3 regions of the Neobacillus sp. K501 genome follow, and region 2 is predicted to be linked to each of the others. Evidence: riboswitches for the same ligand, from Rfam matches in the RefSeq annotation. Region 2 holds a riboswitch; each other region holds the start of a gene.
What was found. Region 2 has a riboswitch for cyclic di-AMP ahead of ACWM35_RS13340 (sporulation protein). Riboswitches for the same ligand answer to the same signal wherever they lie in the genome.
Positions count from the first base shown of each region.

Region 1: it holds a riboswitch for cyclic di-AMP, as region 2 does, so the genes downstream of both, ACWM35_RS10700 (TrkH family potassium uptake protein) here and ACWM35_RS13340 (sporulation protein) in region 2, are expected to answer to the same signal.
Region 3: it holds a riboswitch for cyclic di-AMP, as region 2 does, so the genes downstream of both, ACWM35_RS17165 (APC family permease) here and ACWM35_RS13340 (sporulation protein) in region 2, are expected to answer to the same signal.

Region 1 is NZ_JBSLYA010000003.1:571,957-576,247, reverse strand. It holds gene ACWM35_RS10715 (FAD-binding oxidoreductase) at 1-507, shown strand, start outside; gene ACWM35_RS10710 (hypothetical protein) at 581-820, shown strand; gene ACWM35_RS10705 (hypothetical protein) at 835-1,362, shown strand; cyclic di-AMP (ydaO/yuaA leader) riboswitch at 1,525-1,709, shown strand; gene ACWM35_RS10700 (TrkH family potassium uptake protein) at 1,818-3,164, shown strand; gene ACWM35_RS10695 (DinB family protein) at 3,503-3,988, shown strand.
Region 2 is NZ_JBSLYA010000005.1:114,969-119,259, reverse strand. It holds gene ACWM35_RS13355 (L,D-transpeptidase family protein) at 1-259, opposite strand, end outside; gene ACWM35_RS13350 (aminotransferase class V-fold PLP-dependent enzyme) at 319-1,827, opposite strand; gene ACWM35_RS13345 (hypothetical protein) at 1,935-2,312, opposite strand; gene ACWM35_RS13340 (sporulation protein) at 2,460-2,855, opposite strand; cyclic di-AMP (ydaO/yuaA leader) riboswitch at 2,925-3,064, opposite strand; gene ACWM35_RS13335 (Cof-type HAD-IIB family hydrolase) at 3,311-4,099, shown strand; gene ACWM35_RS13330 (MerR family transcriptional regulator) at 4,276-4,291, shown strand, end outside.
Region 3 is NZ_JBSLYA010000007.1:275,843-280,133, reverse strand. It holds gene ACWM35_RS17170 (NCS2 family permease) at 1-549, opposite strand, end outside; gene ACWM35_RS17165 (APC family permease) at 687-2,513, opposite strand; cyclic di-AMP (ydaO/yuaA leader) riboswitch at 2,663-2,809, opposite strand; gene ACWM35_RS17160 (bacitracin ABC transporter ATP-binding protein) at 2,929-3,042, shown strand; gene ACWM35_RS17155 (nucleotidyltransferase domain-containing protein) at 3,081-3,872, opposite strand; gene ACWM35_RS17150 (hypothetical protein) at 4,119-4,291, shown strand, end outside.

The DNA of each region.
Region 1 (4,291 bases), on a different contig from region 2:
CTTGAATTAACGGAAAATGACACTTACACCATCCATACAAAGGAAATCAAAACAAGTGAGTATGAAGCCTATTTTACTAAACTGCTGAGGGAAGAGGAGGCAGCGATGCATTATGCGAGAGTCAGTGTGGCCCCGAAATCATTTTTGAACGAAATGTATGTAATAGATTACAAGAACACTGGAAAAGAGGATCATCAAACACCGCTAAAACAAGAACATGGTGCCCGGATTGGCAAGCTGGCACTGGATATTGGCCGACAAGGCGGGGGATTGGAAGATCTTTTCTGGGAAAATCAAAAAAGGCTGATGAAGTCCCTCGAGGGAGAAGAGGTAACCCGCAATAATGTCATGCGTGGAAATTCTGCCTTTATGGAATTCACTCAACCTGGCCGGGTAGAAGTGCTGCAGGAGTTCTTCATTCCAGTCGATCGATTTGATGAATATATTCGAGACTTAAAGAAAATTCTCCCCGCAAATGATAAAGAGGAAGATTTTTTAAATTCATAACATCACCGTTCGTTATTCGGTAAAGGACGATTACACTTCTTTAAATTATGCCAATGAAGATATGTTGGGACTCGTGATTTTAATCCAACATGGTTTAAAAGATAAAGAGATTGAGGATGCGAAAGTCATGATTCAAGAGTGGACAGATTTGACTCTGAAGCACAGAGGGACCTATTATCTCCCGTATTATCCTTATCAAACAAAGGAGCAGTTTCGTACGGCTTATCCAAACTGGGAGACGTTTCTTGAAGAAAAATTAAAAAGAGATCCCAATGGTGTTTTTCGAAACATCTTTTATGAAAATTACTTTTAAGGATGGAGCCTAGGATGAAATTATTGCGTGAACGTTATGTCCCTTTGGTAGTTTCGGTCGGTCAGGTTGTGATATTTCCCTATTATATCCTTTGGTTAAAAGAAGCCTCCTTGACCTTTACTTTATTTACTTGGTTGTTTGCTGCTTTTTCTTTTAGTGCGGCCTTTGGATATCGAATCCACCAAGCTGGAAAGAAGCCTACGCAGCATTCCTCAATCGCATTTGTTTACCTTGGGATGGGTTGTGTTTATCTATTCGTAGGCAATTTAAGAACTTCATTCGAAACTTTTCCTTATATGGCTCTGCTTTTTCAGGTCTGTCTCGGATTCTTGCAAGGTTACCATCACGCCTGGCATATCGAGCAGCATACCTTTCGGTTACACGCCATCCATCACTATCTTCTTGTAGGGGTCATCATGGTAGGGCTCTCATTTATAAAAATCATCTCCCCGTTAGTCTTCATTACGGCCTTCGGGGTTATATTATTGCTTTGCGGGCTGGGATTTCTTCTTTTTGTGAAAAAGAAGGATAGCACCGATTAAAATAGGGAGAAGAAGGGATTTATATATAATTAGAATAATAAGTTGGGGGAGATTTAAGGATTTTTGCAGTATTTTATTCAGTTACTTTTAATTAATGGGTGCATTTTAAATTATTTCTTTACAAATAGGTATGATTGGGAGTAAGATTTCTTCATAAAAAATATATTATTATCGCTTAATTCCGTTTAGGAAACGGGGGAACCAACTTGGCAATAGTTAAAATCACTCATAAACTATTGTCTTGGGGTGAATCTTAAGAAAAGATGTTTTACGCATTCTTTCTTGGTAGGGTTACATTCAGATCCGAGTCCGACAGCTAACCTCGTAAGCGTTTGAAGAGACATCAATCATCGTGTTTTGGCATATTTTTTATCATGCAAAAAGTAGCCACGTAGAGATATTCTCTTCGTGGTTTTTTCCTTTTAAAATTATTTAATAAAAAAGGAGAGTCTATTTTGAAGTTGTTAAAAAGAAATGGGAATTTAATTAAATTGCATCCTGCCCAAATACTTGTTATTGGTTTCGGAAGCCTAATATTATTAGGTACGTTACTCTTTATGCTACCAATAGCCACACATGAAGAGGGACGTGGACTTAGTTTCGTTGATGCTTTATTTGAGGCGACCTCTGCGGTTTGTGTAACAGGTTTGGCGGTAGTAGATACGGGAACTACTTTTACATTATTTGGAGAAATCGTTCTGCTATGTTTGATTCAAATTGGTGGTTGGGGATTTATGACCACAGGAATATTTATGTTTATTATTCTGGGTAAAAAGATTGGACTAAAGGAACGTTTATTACTTCAAGAATCATTAAATGTTTTTTCTCTTGCGGGAGTTGTTAGCCTGGTAAAACGGATCATTTTCATCACTTTTATTGTGGAACTATTGGGTGCAGCTGTTTTAGCCATTCGTTGGTCATTTGAAATGCCGCTGACGAAAGCCATTTACTATGGAATATTCCATTCGATCTCTGCTTTTAATAATGCTGGGTTTGGTCTTGAACCGGACAATCTGAGTAAATGGGTAAGTGATCCCACTGTAAATATAATGATCACCTTCCTTTTTATAACGGGAGGTATTGGTTTTACAGTAATTCTCGATCTCTTTTTTAAAAAATCCATTCGAAAATTATCCTTACATTCAAAAGTGGCACTACTTATGACACTCATATTAAACATCTTAGGACCCTTAGTCATTTTGCTCTCAGAATTTAGCAATCCAGCTACTATTGGAAATATGCAGTTCGGAGATAAGCTATGGGCATCATACTTTCAAGGCGTTGTAACAAGGACTGCAGGCTTTAATACGATTGATATTGGGGCGATGAACCTTTCATCCCTTGTATTCATGATGGCTTTAATGTTTATTGGTGCATCTTCAGGGTCTACTGGAGGCGGTATTAAAGTCACAACTTTCGCCATCATCATTTTCGCTTTTTGGGCTGTGATTACGAATCGAAATGAAGTAAATATTTTTAAAAGGAGAATTTCGTGGGAATTGGTTAATAAATCATTATCGATTGTTGTGGCAGGGATGTTTTTTATCTTCCTCATCTTCTTCCTATTAACTTTTTCCGAAGATGCTGATATGAGTATACTTCTATTTGAAACGATTTCAGCTGCTGGTACAGTAGGTTTGTCTGCAAATTTCACTCCCGAACTATCTACTTTTGGCAGAGTTTTGATTACCATTATGATGTTTATTGGTAGGCTTGGACCTTTAACCATGGCTTTTGCGCTTTTATATAATCGAAAAGAAGCCAAGGTGAGATATGCGGAGGAAAAAATATTAATTGGCTAGGGAAAAACGAAGGAAGGGACTGCAGTGGCAGTCCCTCAACGATAACAATTGGGCTGGTCTTCAGGTGACCCAGAAAAGCTTATAGTAACGAGGGCGTAAATCCATGCAGGATTAACGGCCTTTTTGTTGAGTTATAAGTCCATAGACTCTGCCCTTCTACTCAACACCTTTAAGATCAAGCTACCATTTCGGTGGCTTTTTCTTCTTGAACTAAAGGAGTTTAGTTGAACAAGGAATTTATACTTTGTCTGTTGAATTTGTAATACTAAATAAGGTTTTTTAATATTCCTAAAGTATATTTTACGGTTAATTTATTTTCTTATTGCGGAGGGGTTTTATTGCAAACACTTTTTAGATATAACTGGATGGTAAGAGAAGACTGGTATCGTTGGTGTGAAGAGTTAAGTGAAGAAGAGCTTTTGCAAAAACGAACGGGTGGAATGGGAAGTATATTGCAAACACTTTTCCACATTGTTGACGTCGAGTGGAGTTGGATACGTATCTTACAGGGTAAAACTGACTTTCAGGAGAGTTTCGATAATTATAAAAGCTTGAACAAGGTTCGAAAATTGGACGCAGAATTTCATTTAGAAGTAGAGAACTTTGTGAACAACTGGGATGCTAGTATGGAAAATCAATTATTTTACGATACCCTGCCAGATGGAAGAATTGTAACGGATACTTGGGGTGAAGTTATGCGACATGCCATTGCTCACGAAATTCACCATATAGGACAATTATCAATTTGGGCAAGAGAATTGGGAAGAAAGCCCATTTCTGCAAACCTTATCGGTCGGGGGCTTTCCTCTTATTCGAAAAAATAATTCAAATAGATATTAATTTATTTAGTTTCTGTTCATTAACCGATGCGATGCTCTAAAGTGGCATCGCCTTTTCCATTGGCAATTTCAGGACTGTTTTGTGGAGCAAAAAGGGTTTGTGAAGTATTGTACTTAAACAAATGGGGGCGTTACTCGAAGATCTGGCTGCCAAATTGGTGGCCTTTTCTTATTGAACAAAAGGGGAGTTTAGTTGAACAATCGTCATTAGCTTTTTTTAAAAATCTGGTCATATAGTGAGTATAGACATATTGATACCAGGTAAATTGAATTTAATGCTAAGATCAA
Region 2 (4,291 bases):
GCATTTTTCCAACCGCAATAGGATAGACTTTAACGAATTTTCCACTCTTATATAATGAGAGCCGTCTTTTTCCGATTGAGATTTGAATGGTGTAAGGAATCGTATTTGGATCCGGCAAACCAGGTATTTCAATCCTTTGTCCAATATATAATTGCTGATGGTTAATGCCTGGATTGGCAGCATAGAGGCGGCGCAGGCTGACCCGATAATCGAGGGAAAGTTGATATAATGTATCTCCGGGTTTCACAATGTGAATCATGAGATCCCACCTTTTTTCCTACTAGCATATGATGGGACATAAGAGCCGTTTCCTAATTATTACTCTAGGTGAAACAATCGGCGCATATCCTCTCTAACTTGGTGAACGTAAAAATAGTCATTGCTGTTTGGGTCGTATACGTATTCCTTTTTCCATTCCTCGATATTCTCTGTAATCTCCTTTATCGCCCTAACAAACATAAGAATTTCTTGATTTTTCATTATCGGATGAATCGAGAATCTGACCCAGCCAGGTTTTTCTGACAATTCACCCTGATTTACTTTTTCCATGATTTGCTTTGAAGTTTGCTGATCGATGTTCAGTAAATAATGACCATATGTGCCAGCACACGAGCAGCCACCACGGACCTGGAAGCCATAATGATCATTTAATAAGCGGACAAGTAAATTATATGGAATTCCTTCGATTTGAAAAGAAACGATTCCGAGACGACTTTTAACCCGACTTTCCAATAGCTTCAGCTTTGGAATTTTTTCTAAGCCTGATAAAAGTATGCTTAACAATTCAGTCTCCCTTTTTAAAATATTCCTGACTCCCATTTCATCTTTTAGATTGATACATAGTGCAGTACGAACAGCTTGGAGAATACCCGGGGTCCCTCCATCCTCACGCAATTCGACATCTTGAAAGTATTGGTGTTCGCCCCATGGATTTGTCCATGTTACCGTCCCGCCGCCCGGTTGATCTGGAATCTGATTGACATACAACCGTTTATCAAACACGAGCACTCCGCTTGAACCAGGTCCTCCTAAAAATTTATGTGGTGAAAAAACAATCGCATCAAGCTTCTCGTTTGGATCCTTCGGATGCATATTCATCGTTATATACGGGGCTGAGGCTGCGAAATCAACGATACAAATTCCTCCATATTTGTGCATCAATTTTGCCATTTGATAATAAGGAGTTTGGATACCTGTGACGTTAGAGCATGCGGTAACCGAGCCAATTTTAATCTTCCGATGTTGATATTTTTCCAAGAGGTATTCTAAGTGTTGTAAATCCAGCAGACCATTACGATTAGGAGGAATGATTTCAACTTCCGCAATCGTTTCAAGCCACGAAGTTTGATTGGAATGATGCTCCATATGACTAATAAAAACGATGGGTCTTTCCCATTCTTTGATGGATCCAATTATTTGCTCCTTCCACTGTTCAGGGACTCTTAAACCTAAGATACGCTGAAATTTGTTCATAACAGAGGTCATCCCAAAACCATCTAGTATCAGGGCATCCTGTTCATTTGCATTCACATGTTCTTTAATGATTTTTCTTGCTTGATGATAGATCCCTGTCATCATCTGACTGGTGACATTTGATTCGGTATGGGTATTTGCCATATAAGGTCCAAAAACCTCTGAGATTCTTTCCTCGATTGGTTTATAGAGTCTGCCGCTTGCCGTCCAATCAGCATAAATGATTGTTTTTTTTCCGAATGGCGATTCAAATTCTTGATGGATACCAATCACCTGAGACCGGAACTTTTGAAAATAATCCTCTAAATTATCAGACAACCGATAAGTACTACTACCGATTCGTGCAGTTATCATGGGACTTCACCTCTCGTTCGAATCCTGCTAATTAATATATGCAAACAATCTTTCATATGGTTTTTCTCCACAAAAAAACAGCCTGATCAAAATGATGATCAGACTGTTTAGGATGCCGTTACCTTTGCAGATTCTTTTCGATTTACTTCATCTATCTTTTGAATAAACATTTGAAAAACACGCCGTTTTTCCTCTAAGTCCTTTATGTATTCCTTTAGTTGATTATAGCTTTCTTCAAAAGGCTTATGATACCTTTGACGAATGCTTTCAATAATTTCCTCGTTCACAGTAGATTGAATGACTTGCTTGGTAATTCCATATTTATAGGAATAAACTTTTAACTCTTGCGCAACCTCATCATATTCATTGGCAATTTCCGAGAGAACCTGAGATATATCATCTTTCCACTCTTCCAATGATTTTTGTAAATAAGATTTTACCATTGACTCTTCCATCCTGACACCGCCCCAAAATTCGATTTTCATTGCTACTCCTATTATAACGATGGATGTTTACATAATAATTTCGGGCAGTTTACAATGGTATATCAAACTCTAGTACAATTCTCACAGCTTCAATAAAAAAACAAGGATTCCATTGCAGGTCCTTGTTTTTACTAGTTTAATAGATCATTACGAAGCTGCAGCGATTCTAATCGGAACCGTTTGCGTGATATTATTAGCGTTTCCAAGGTCAATATTAATCATTAAAGAATACTCAATCGAATGATCATCATTTTTAATTTCATTAGGGACATTAAGTAAGAAGGTAATTTTATCTGTCTGGTTCGGACTACATTCAAGAGAACAAAACACGGAGTGACTATTTAATGTTTCCTCTACTAACTCTTTTGAATCGTTACAGATTAAATCAACATCATATCTCTTTATTTTATTTTTCAACAGTCCACCTGTAATTTCAATCGTACCATGGATAACACTTCCTGCTTCGTACACGTGTTTATCGAGATGGACGATTGTTTTTGGCAAACCAATTTTCATTTTTATTAAATAATCCTTCAGTGTCATGTCGTCACCTTTTTCTTAAAAATAGGCATAAATAAAAGACCCACAAGAATAAACTTTGGCGGTCTTATTGACCTCCTTCGCTTTAGCCGACGAAGTTAGCTGACGGGTAGGATGGCGAAAGAGCATTTACATCCTTTCTACGCTGTAGAATTAACCCCAATAGATTGGTTCCTCCGTACTCGAGTCTCGAGTTTAGGCCGATATATTTTTTTCAATTTCATTCTGACGCTTATTTTATCTCCATACTGAATCCTTGTAAAGATTGATATTCACGCAAATAACCCGCTTAATGCTTGATTTTACATTTAAATAGTGACTTTACTATTGATTGCTTACGAAATGTATCAAATGCTCCACTTCTTAAAATCCTTCAATAATAAAACTACTTGCTCGGATTTCAGCTATAAATAAATGATAAACTACAGGTAATAACAACTGAAAAAGGAGAAACAACCATGTCGGATTACAAGGTTTTATTTTTAGATATTGATGGGACCATCATTGGACCAAATGATTCAATTGAGGAATCGACAATCACCGCTATCAATCAAGCTCTAGAAAAAGGAATTGAGGTTTTTCTAGCTACTGGAAGACCGTTACATGAAATACATGACCTTGCAAAAGAATTAAATATTCACTCTTTTATTGGATACAATGGTGCTTATGGGATTTATCAAGGAAAAGACTTATTTCAGGAGCCTATGAATGCAGTGATGGTTAGAAATATATTAACAATTGCTGAAAAACATAAGCATGAGGTCGTCATGTATACAAAAGACAAAAATACTTTTACAAATATGAATCATCCTTCCATCAAAGAGTTTATTGAAAAATTCTCCTTAAAACAAAATAAAGATTTTTCTCCATCTGATGTAAACGGTGTGCTCGGTATGACCTTAGTTAATTTGAAAGAAAAGGATATTACTCATTACCAAATGGACGAGGGAATTCATCTTTCCCAAGTACATGTCCATGGAATGCTTCATTGTTATGATGTTATTCGAGATAAAGTAAATAAAGGGATGGGGATTCAATTTGTTTTAAATCATCTAGGAATACAAAAGGAATATGCGATTGCCTTTGGCGATGGAATGAATGATAAAGAAATGCTAATGAATGTAGGCGAAGGCTTTGCAATGGGAAATGGACATCCTGATCTTTTTCAGTATGCAAAGCATAAAACCACTTCGGTCAACGATTCTGGAATCTATCACGGATTAAAAATGTTAGGGATTATCAACTGAATAGAATCTAAAGCTATGCGAGCTGCATAGCTTTTTTGCTGTATTTTGTTGGTATACCAAGATAACCGTCTTGTTTTGATAGCTTTTGTCATCTGGCAGGAAAATTGGGTGTGTTATGGTGAATTTACTATCCATGGATGTTTTAATCGTAATTTAGATAGAAAGGACTGAAAACAATGAAAACTTTCACGT
Region 3 (4,291 bases), on a different contig from region 2:
CATTAAGATAAGTGTGACGGCCAGTCCAACAATGGCAAGCCATGCAGAAGGGGCACGAAGATCTCCCAAACCAACAAGGTTGGTAGGGTGAGCTGTAATAATATGAGTAAGTCTGAGGCCGATAAACGCAATGAATAATCCAATTCCCGCAGTTATGCCATGCTTCAGGTTTTCAGGAATCGCATCAATTAATTTTTCCCGGAAAGGTGTTAATGACAATATTACAAAGATGATGCCGGCAACGAAAACAGCAGCAAAGGCTGTTTCATAGGCAATATTTTGGTGGCCACCGACGACTGAGTAGGCGAAGTAGGCGTTAAGTCCCATTCCTGGTGCAATCGCAATGGGGTAATTGGCAAACAAGGCCATCCAAAGTGTTCCGATAACGGCTGAGATGATGGTTGCCGTGAAAACTTGCTCGAATGGTACACCAGCATCTGCTAAAATAACTGGGTTTACCACGACAATGTAAACCATTGTAAAGAAGGTAGTGATACCGGCAAGCAGTTCTGTTTTTGTATTAGTATGGTTCTCTTTGAGTTTAAACATGGTTTTCCTCCAAAACACGAACGTTTTTTAATAACTTAATAATAATATTCGTTTTCTATTGTTTTTTCAAGAGGGAATTATTTTATTTATACAAAAAAAGCATCCCATAATATAGGGATGCCACAAAATAGCTTATATTATTTTTTTAAGTGATAAGGAACCGTCGTGACGACTACGTTTCTTCGATACAGCAATAAGGTGCGAATCAGGACCCCAGATTGGTTATGAAGAATATTATGCCAGCCTTTTTTAGGAATAAATTGTGGGATGACCACTGTGACTTTGTAGTTGGATTCACTCGCCTTATGTTCCACAATATCAATAAATTTCGTCAGCGGGTTAATGATACTTCTATAGTGAGAATGCAATGTCACAAGTCGTACATCCGGCTGCCACTTCTTCCATTTTTCCTCAAACTTTTGCTCCTCTTCTCGATCAAAGGCAACGTATACGGCAATAATTTGATCTGGGGAAAGGGATTTAGCATAATTTATTGTGTTTTCTACGACATGAGTAATACCAGCAACAGGTACTAGGATGACATTCCCTTCAATCGGTACAGCCGGCTCACATGTAGTAATCCGGAGTTGGTCGCCAACCGCATCATAATGCTTTTTGATCCGGTGAAAAACAAAGATAATAATTGGTAAGAAAATTAAAATCGACCATACCTGCGAGAATTTTGTTAAAAAGAACATTAATGTAACGATAAAGCTAATCAAGGCTCCCGTTGTATTGATGATAAATTTTGGAATCCAACCGGTTGGTTTTTCTCTAAGCCATTTCACCATCATTCCTGTTTGCGACAATGTAAATGGAACAAACACGCCGACTGCGTAAAGAGGAATAAGATGCTCTGTTTCTGCATGAAAAGCAAGGATCAGTAAAATCGATGAAATTCCAAGGATAATGATTCCATTTGAGTACCCTAATCGGTCCCCGCGAATAAGGAACATCCTTGGAATAAACTTATCTTTAGCAAGATTAACCGCCAGCAATGGGAAGGCAGAATATCCAGTATTAGCAGCAAGAATTAAGATTAAGGCTGTTGTTCCTTGAATAAAGAAGTACATAAAGTTTCGTCCGAAAACTTCCTCTGCAATTTGTGATACCACCGTTACCTCAGCTCTCGGCGAGATGCCATAAAAATAAGCTAACGTAACGATTCCTGAAAAAAGGATCGCAAGCAATAAGCCCATCATCATTAATGTTTTAGCGGCATTGTTAGGAGCTGGATCCTTGAAGTTAGGAATCGCATTGGATATAGCTTCAACTCCAGTTAAGGCAGAGCTTCCAGAAGCAAACGCCCTTAAAAGGATAAACAGGCTGATTCCAGCCACAGGTGTACCAATTGGTGTATGCAGTTCAGGTGTCACTTGTCCGGTAGCAATATTGTAGATACCAACACCAATTAAAATAAACAAGGCTAATACGAATAAGTATACCGGATAGGCTAATATCGAAGCTGACTCCGTTACACCTCTTAGATTTAATATTGTAATAAGAATAACAAATACTATCGCAATTTCGACATTAAAGCCATGTAAATTAGGAAAAGCGGAGGTAATTGCATCCGTACCAGCCGACACACTTACCGCAACAGTAAGGATATAGTCAACCAATAATGAGCCCCCAGCAATTAAGCCTGGATTAACTCCTAGATTACTTTTAGATACTACATAAGCTCCGCCTCCGTGTGGATAAGCAAAGATAATTTGGCGATATGACAATATTAGAGCTGTTAATAGTATCAATACACCTATTGCGATAGGGACGGAATACCAAAAGGCTGCTGCTCCTAATGTAACCAACACGATTAGTATTTGTTCAGGACCATAGGCCACTGATGATAACGCATCAGAAGAAAGAATTGCTAATGCTTTCGTTTTATTAATTTTTTGTTCCCCTAATTCATGGGATTTCAAAGGTCTTCCAATTAAAAACCTTTTAATGGCTGAAACCATTATAAATACACCGCCTGCTAGTTATGTTTGTTAGTTATGTTTCCCAAAAAAGTCTAAAAGAGATTAATTTCAGGAATAAAAAAAGTGCCTACAAGTCATCAGTAAATAGACCTGTAGACACATTATTTTTCAAGCGTCACAAGCTCCACCTTCCTTCTCATATAACGCTTACGAGGTTAGCTGTCGGATTCGGACCATTGAGTAGCCCTACCTTAAAAAGGATTCACCCCTGGATTATAAAAAATAATCCGCGTAAATGGTTCCCCCGTACCGTATGGTTTCAGCGATTTAGAAATTTGAAACTGTGATTATATTACTCCTGTATTCTCAAAAAGTAAATGAATTTTTTATGAAAGAATAAAACTTATGAAAAAGGACATGTTGATGATGTATTAAATACGAAAGGAAAATGAATATGACGAAAGAAAATCGTCCGTTATTATCTGATGAATTTTTAGATGAAATAACAGAGGAAATTAATCAACTATATGGGGAGCCCCATGAAGAACAATCGGAAGAAAAGGATTAAAGAGGAAATCATGCTCGATTTCCTCTTTTTATTTATGGTTACCATACTTCATTCAAGGTTTCTCTGAATAATTGGTTCAAACGTTCGGTTGGATTAGAAATGTCCATCTTAATTTCTTTTGCATAATCCTCTAAATGCTGTATTTCCTCATTTAAAAATTGATTGATCACGACAACCTTAGGCTCTAGGTTTAGCTCTTCTCCTGCAATTTTCCGTTCTAATAACGTTTGAATGGCCATTTTTAGATCGCCTGCTTGGAGGATATCTCCGAGCAAATCTGTAAAATCGACTGGAGGAATAGTTGAATATTTTTCAATCCATTTGGCTGCAAGAATCGGCCGGAGGACATAGAAATATTTTTTTATTTTGACTTCCTCACGTTGTAAATAGTCCCTATAGTTGCCTTTGGCCATATTTAAATAATGATAGATACACGAAGGTGGAGCAAAGATGTCGGTTGCCAATTCTTTTAATTTTTCAATCGTCGAGTATTCCTGATAATAAATAATATCCGAATGCAGCCATTCCAACAGCGGTGGGTTTGATTTGCGAAATAGCTTTAACGCCTTCGTCAATTCCCAACCGCTTACATCTAAAAGGTCATCCATCGGGATTGAAATTTTATCATGCTTCGGAACCTCAATCACATCGCGCATCTGGTCAATCGAAAGATACCAGTCCGTTTTATGGACATAAATGAATCTGACATCATAATCACTGTCTTTTGATGGGAAGCCCCAGGCTCGGCTGCCGGATTCACAGGCAAATAGAATTTTCACTTCATACTCGAGTTCAATTTGTTTAAGTACTTCTAGAATATGTTCTCTCATTGAAAAACCCCCTGTATATTCAATATCTTTATTATGGGTGAAACCAAAAAAAATTGCCCCATAAAGTTTTCTTCCTACAGGAATGTAAATGAAAACAAAATATCACGATAATCCAACATGAAACATGTTCAGATCAAGGATCTGAGAATAACGCACTAGTTATTGAATATATAAACAATAAGGGGTTATGCCTGTCGCCACAGTACATGGCGCTTGCGCAATTCTGATTAACGGGAGGTGTTGATGTTGTTATCTAGGCAATTAATCATCTATTTCTTGTTATGCTTGACATCCATTGTAATGGTAAAGGAATTTACCTTTGGTCCTGATGTATTCTCTGGTAATGGAAATCCCGTTATTCTACTTTTTCCCTTCGTGATTTTAACCTTTTCCCTCTTTGGCTTTGAATGGTTTGTAAG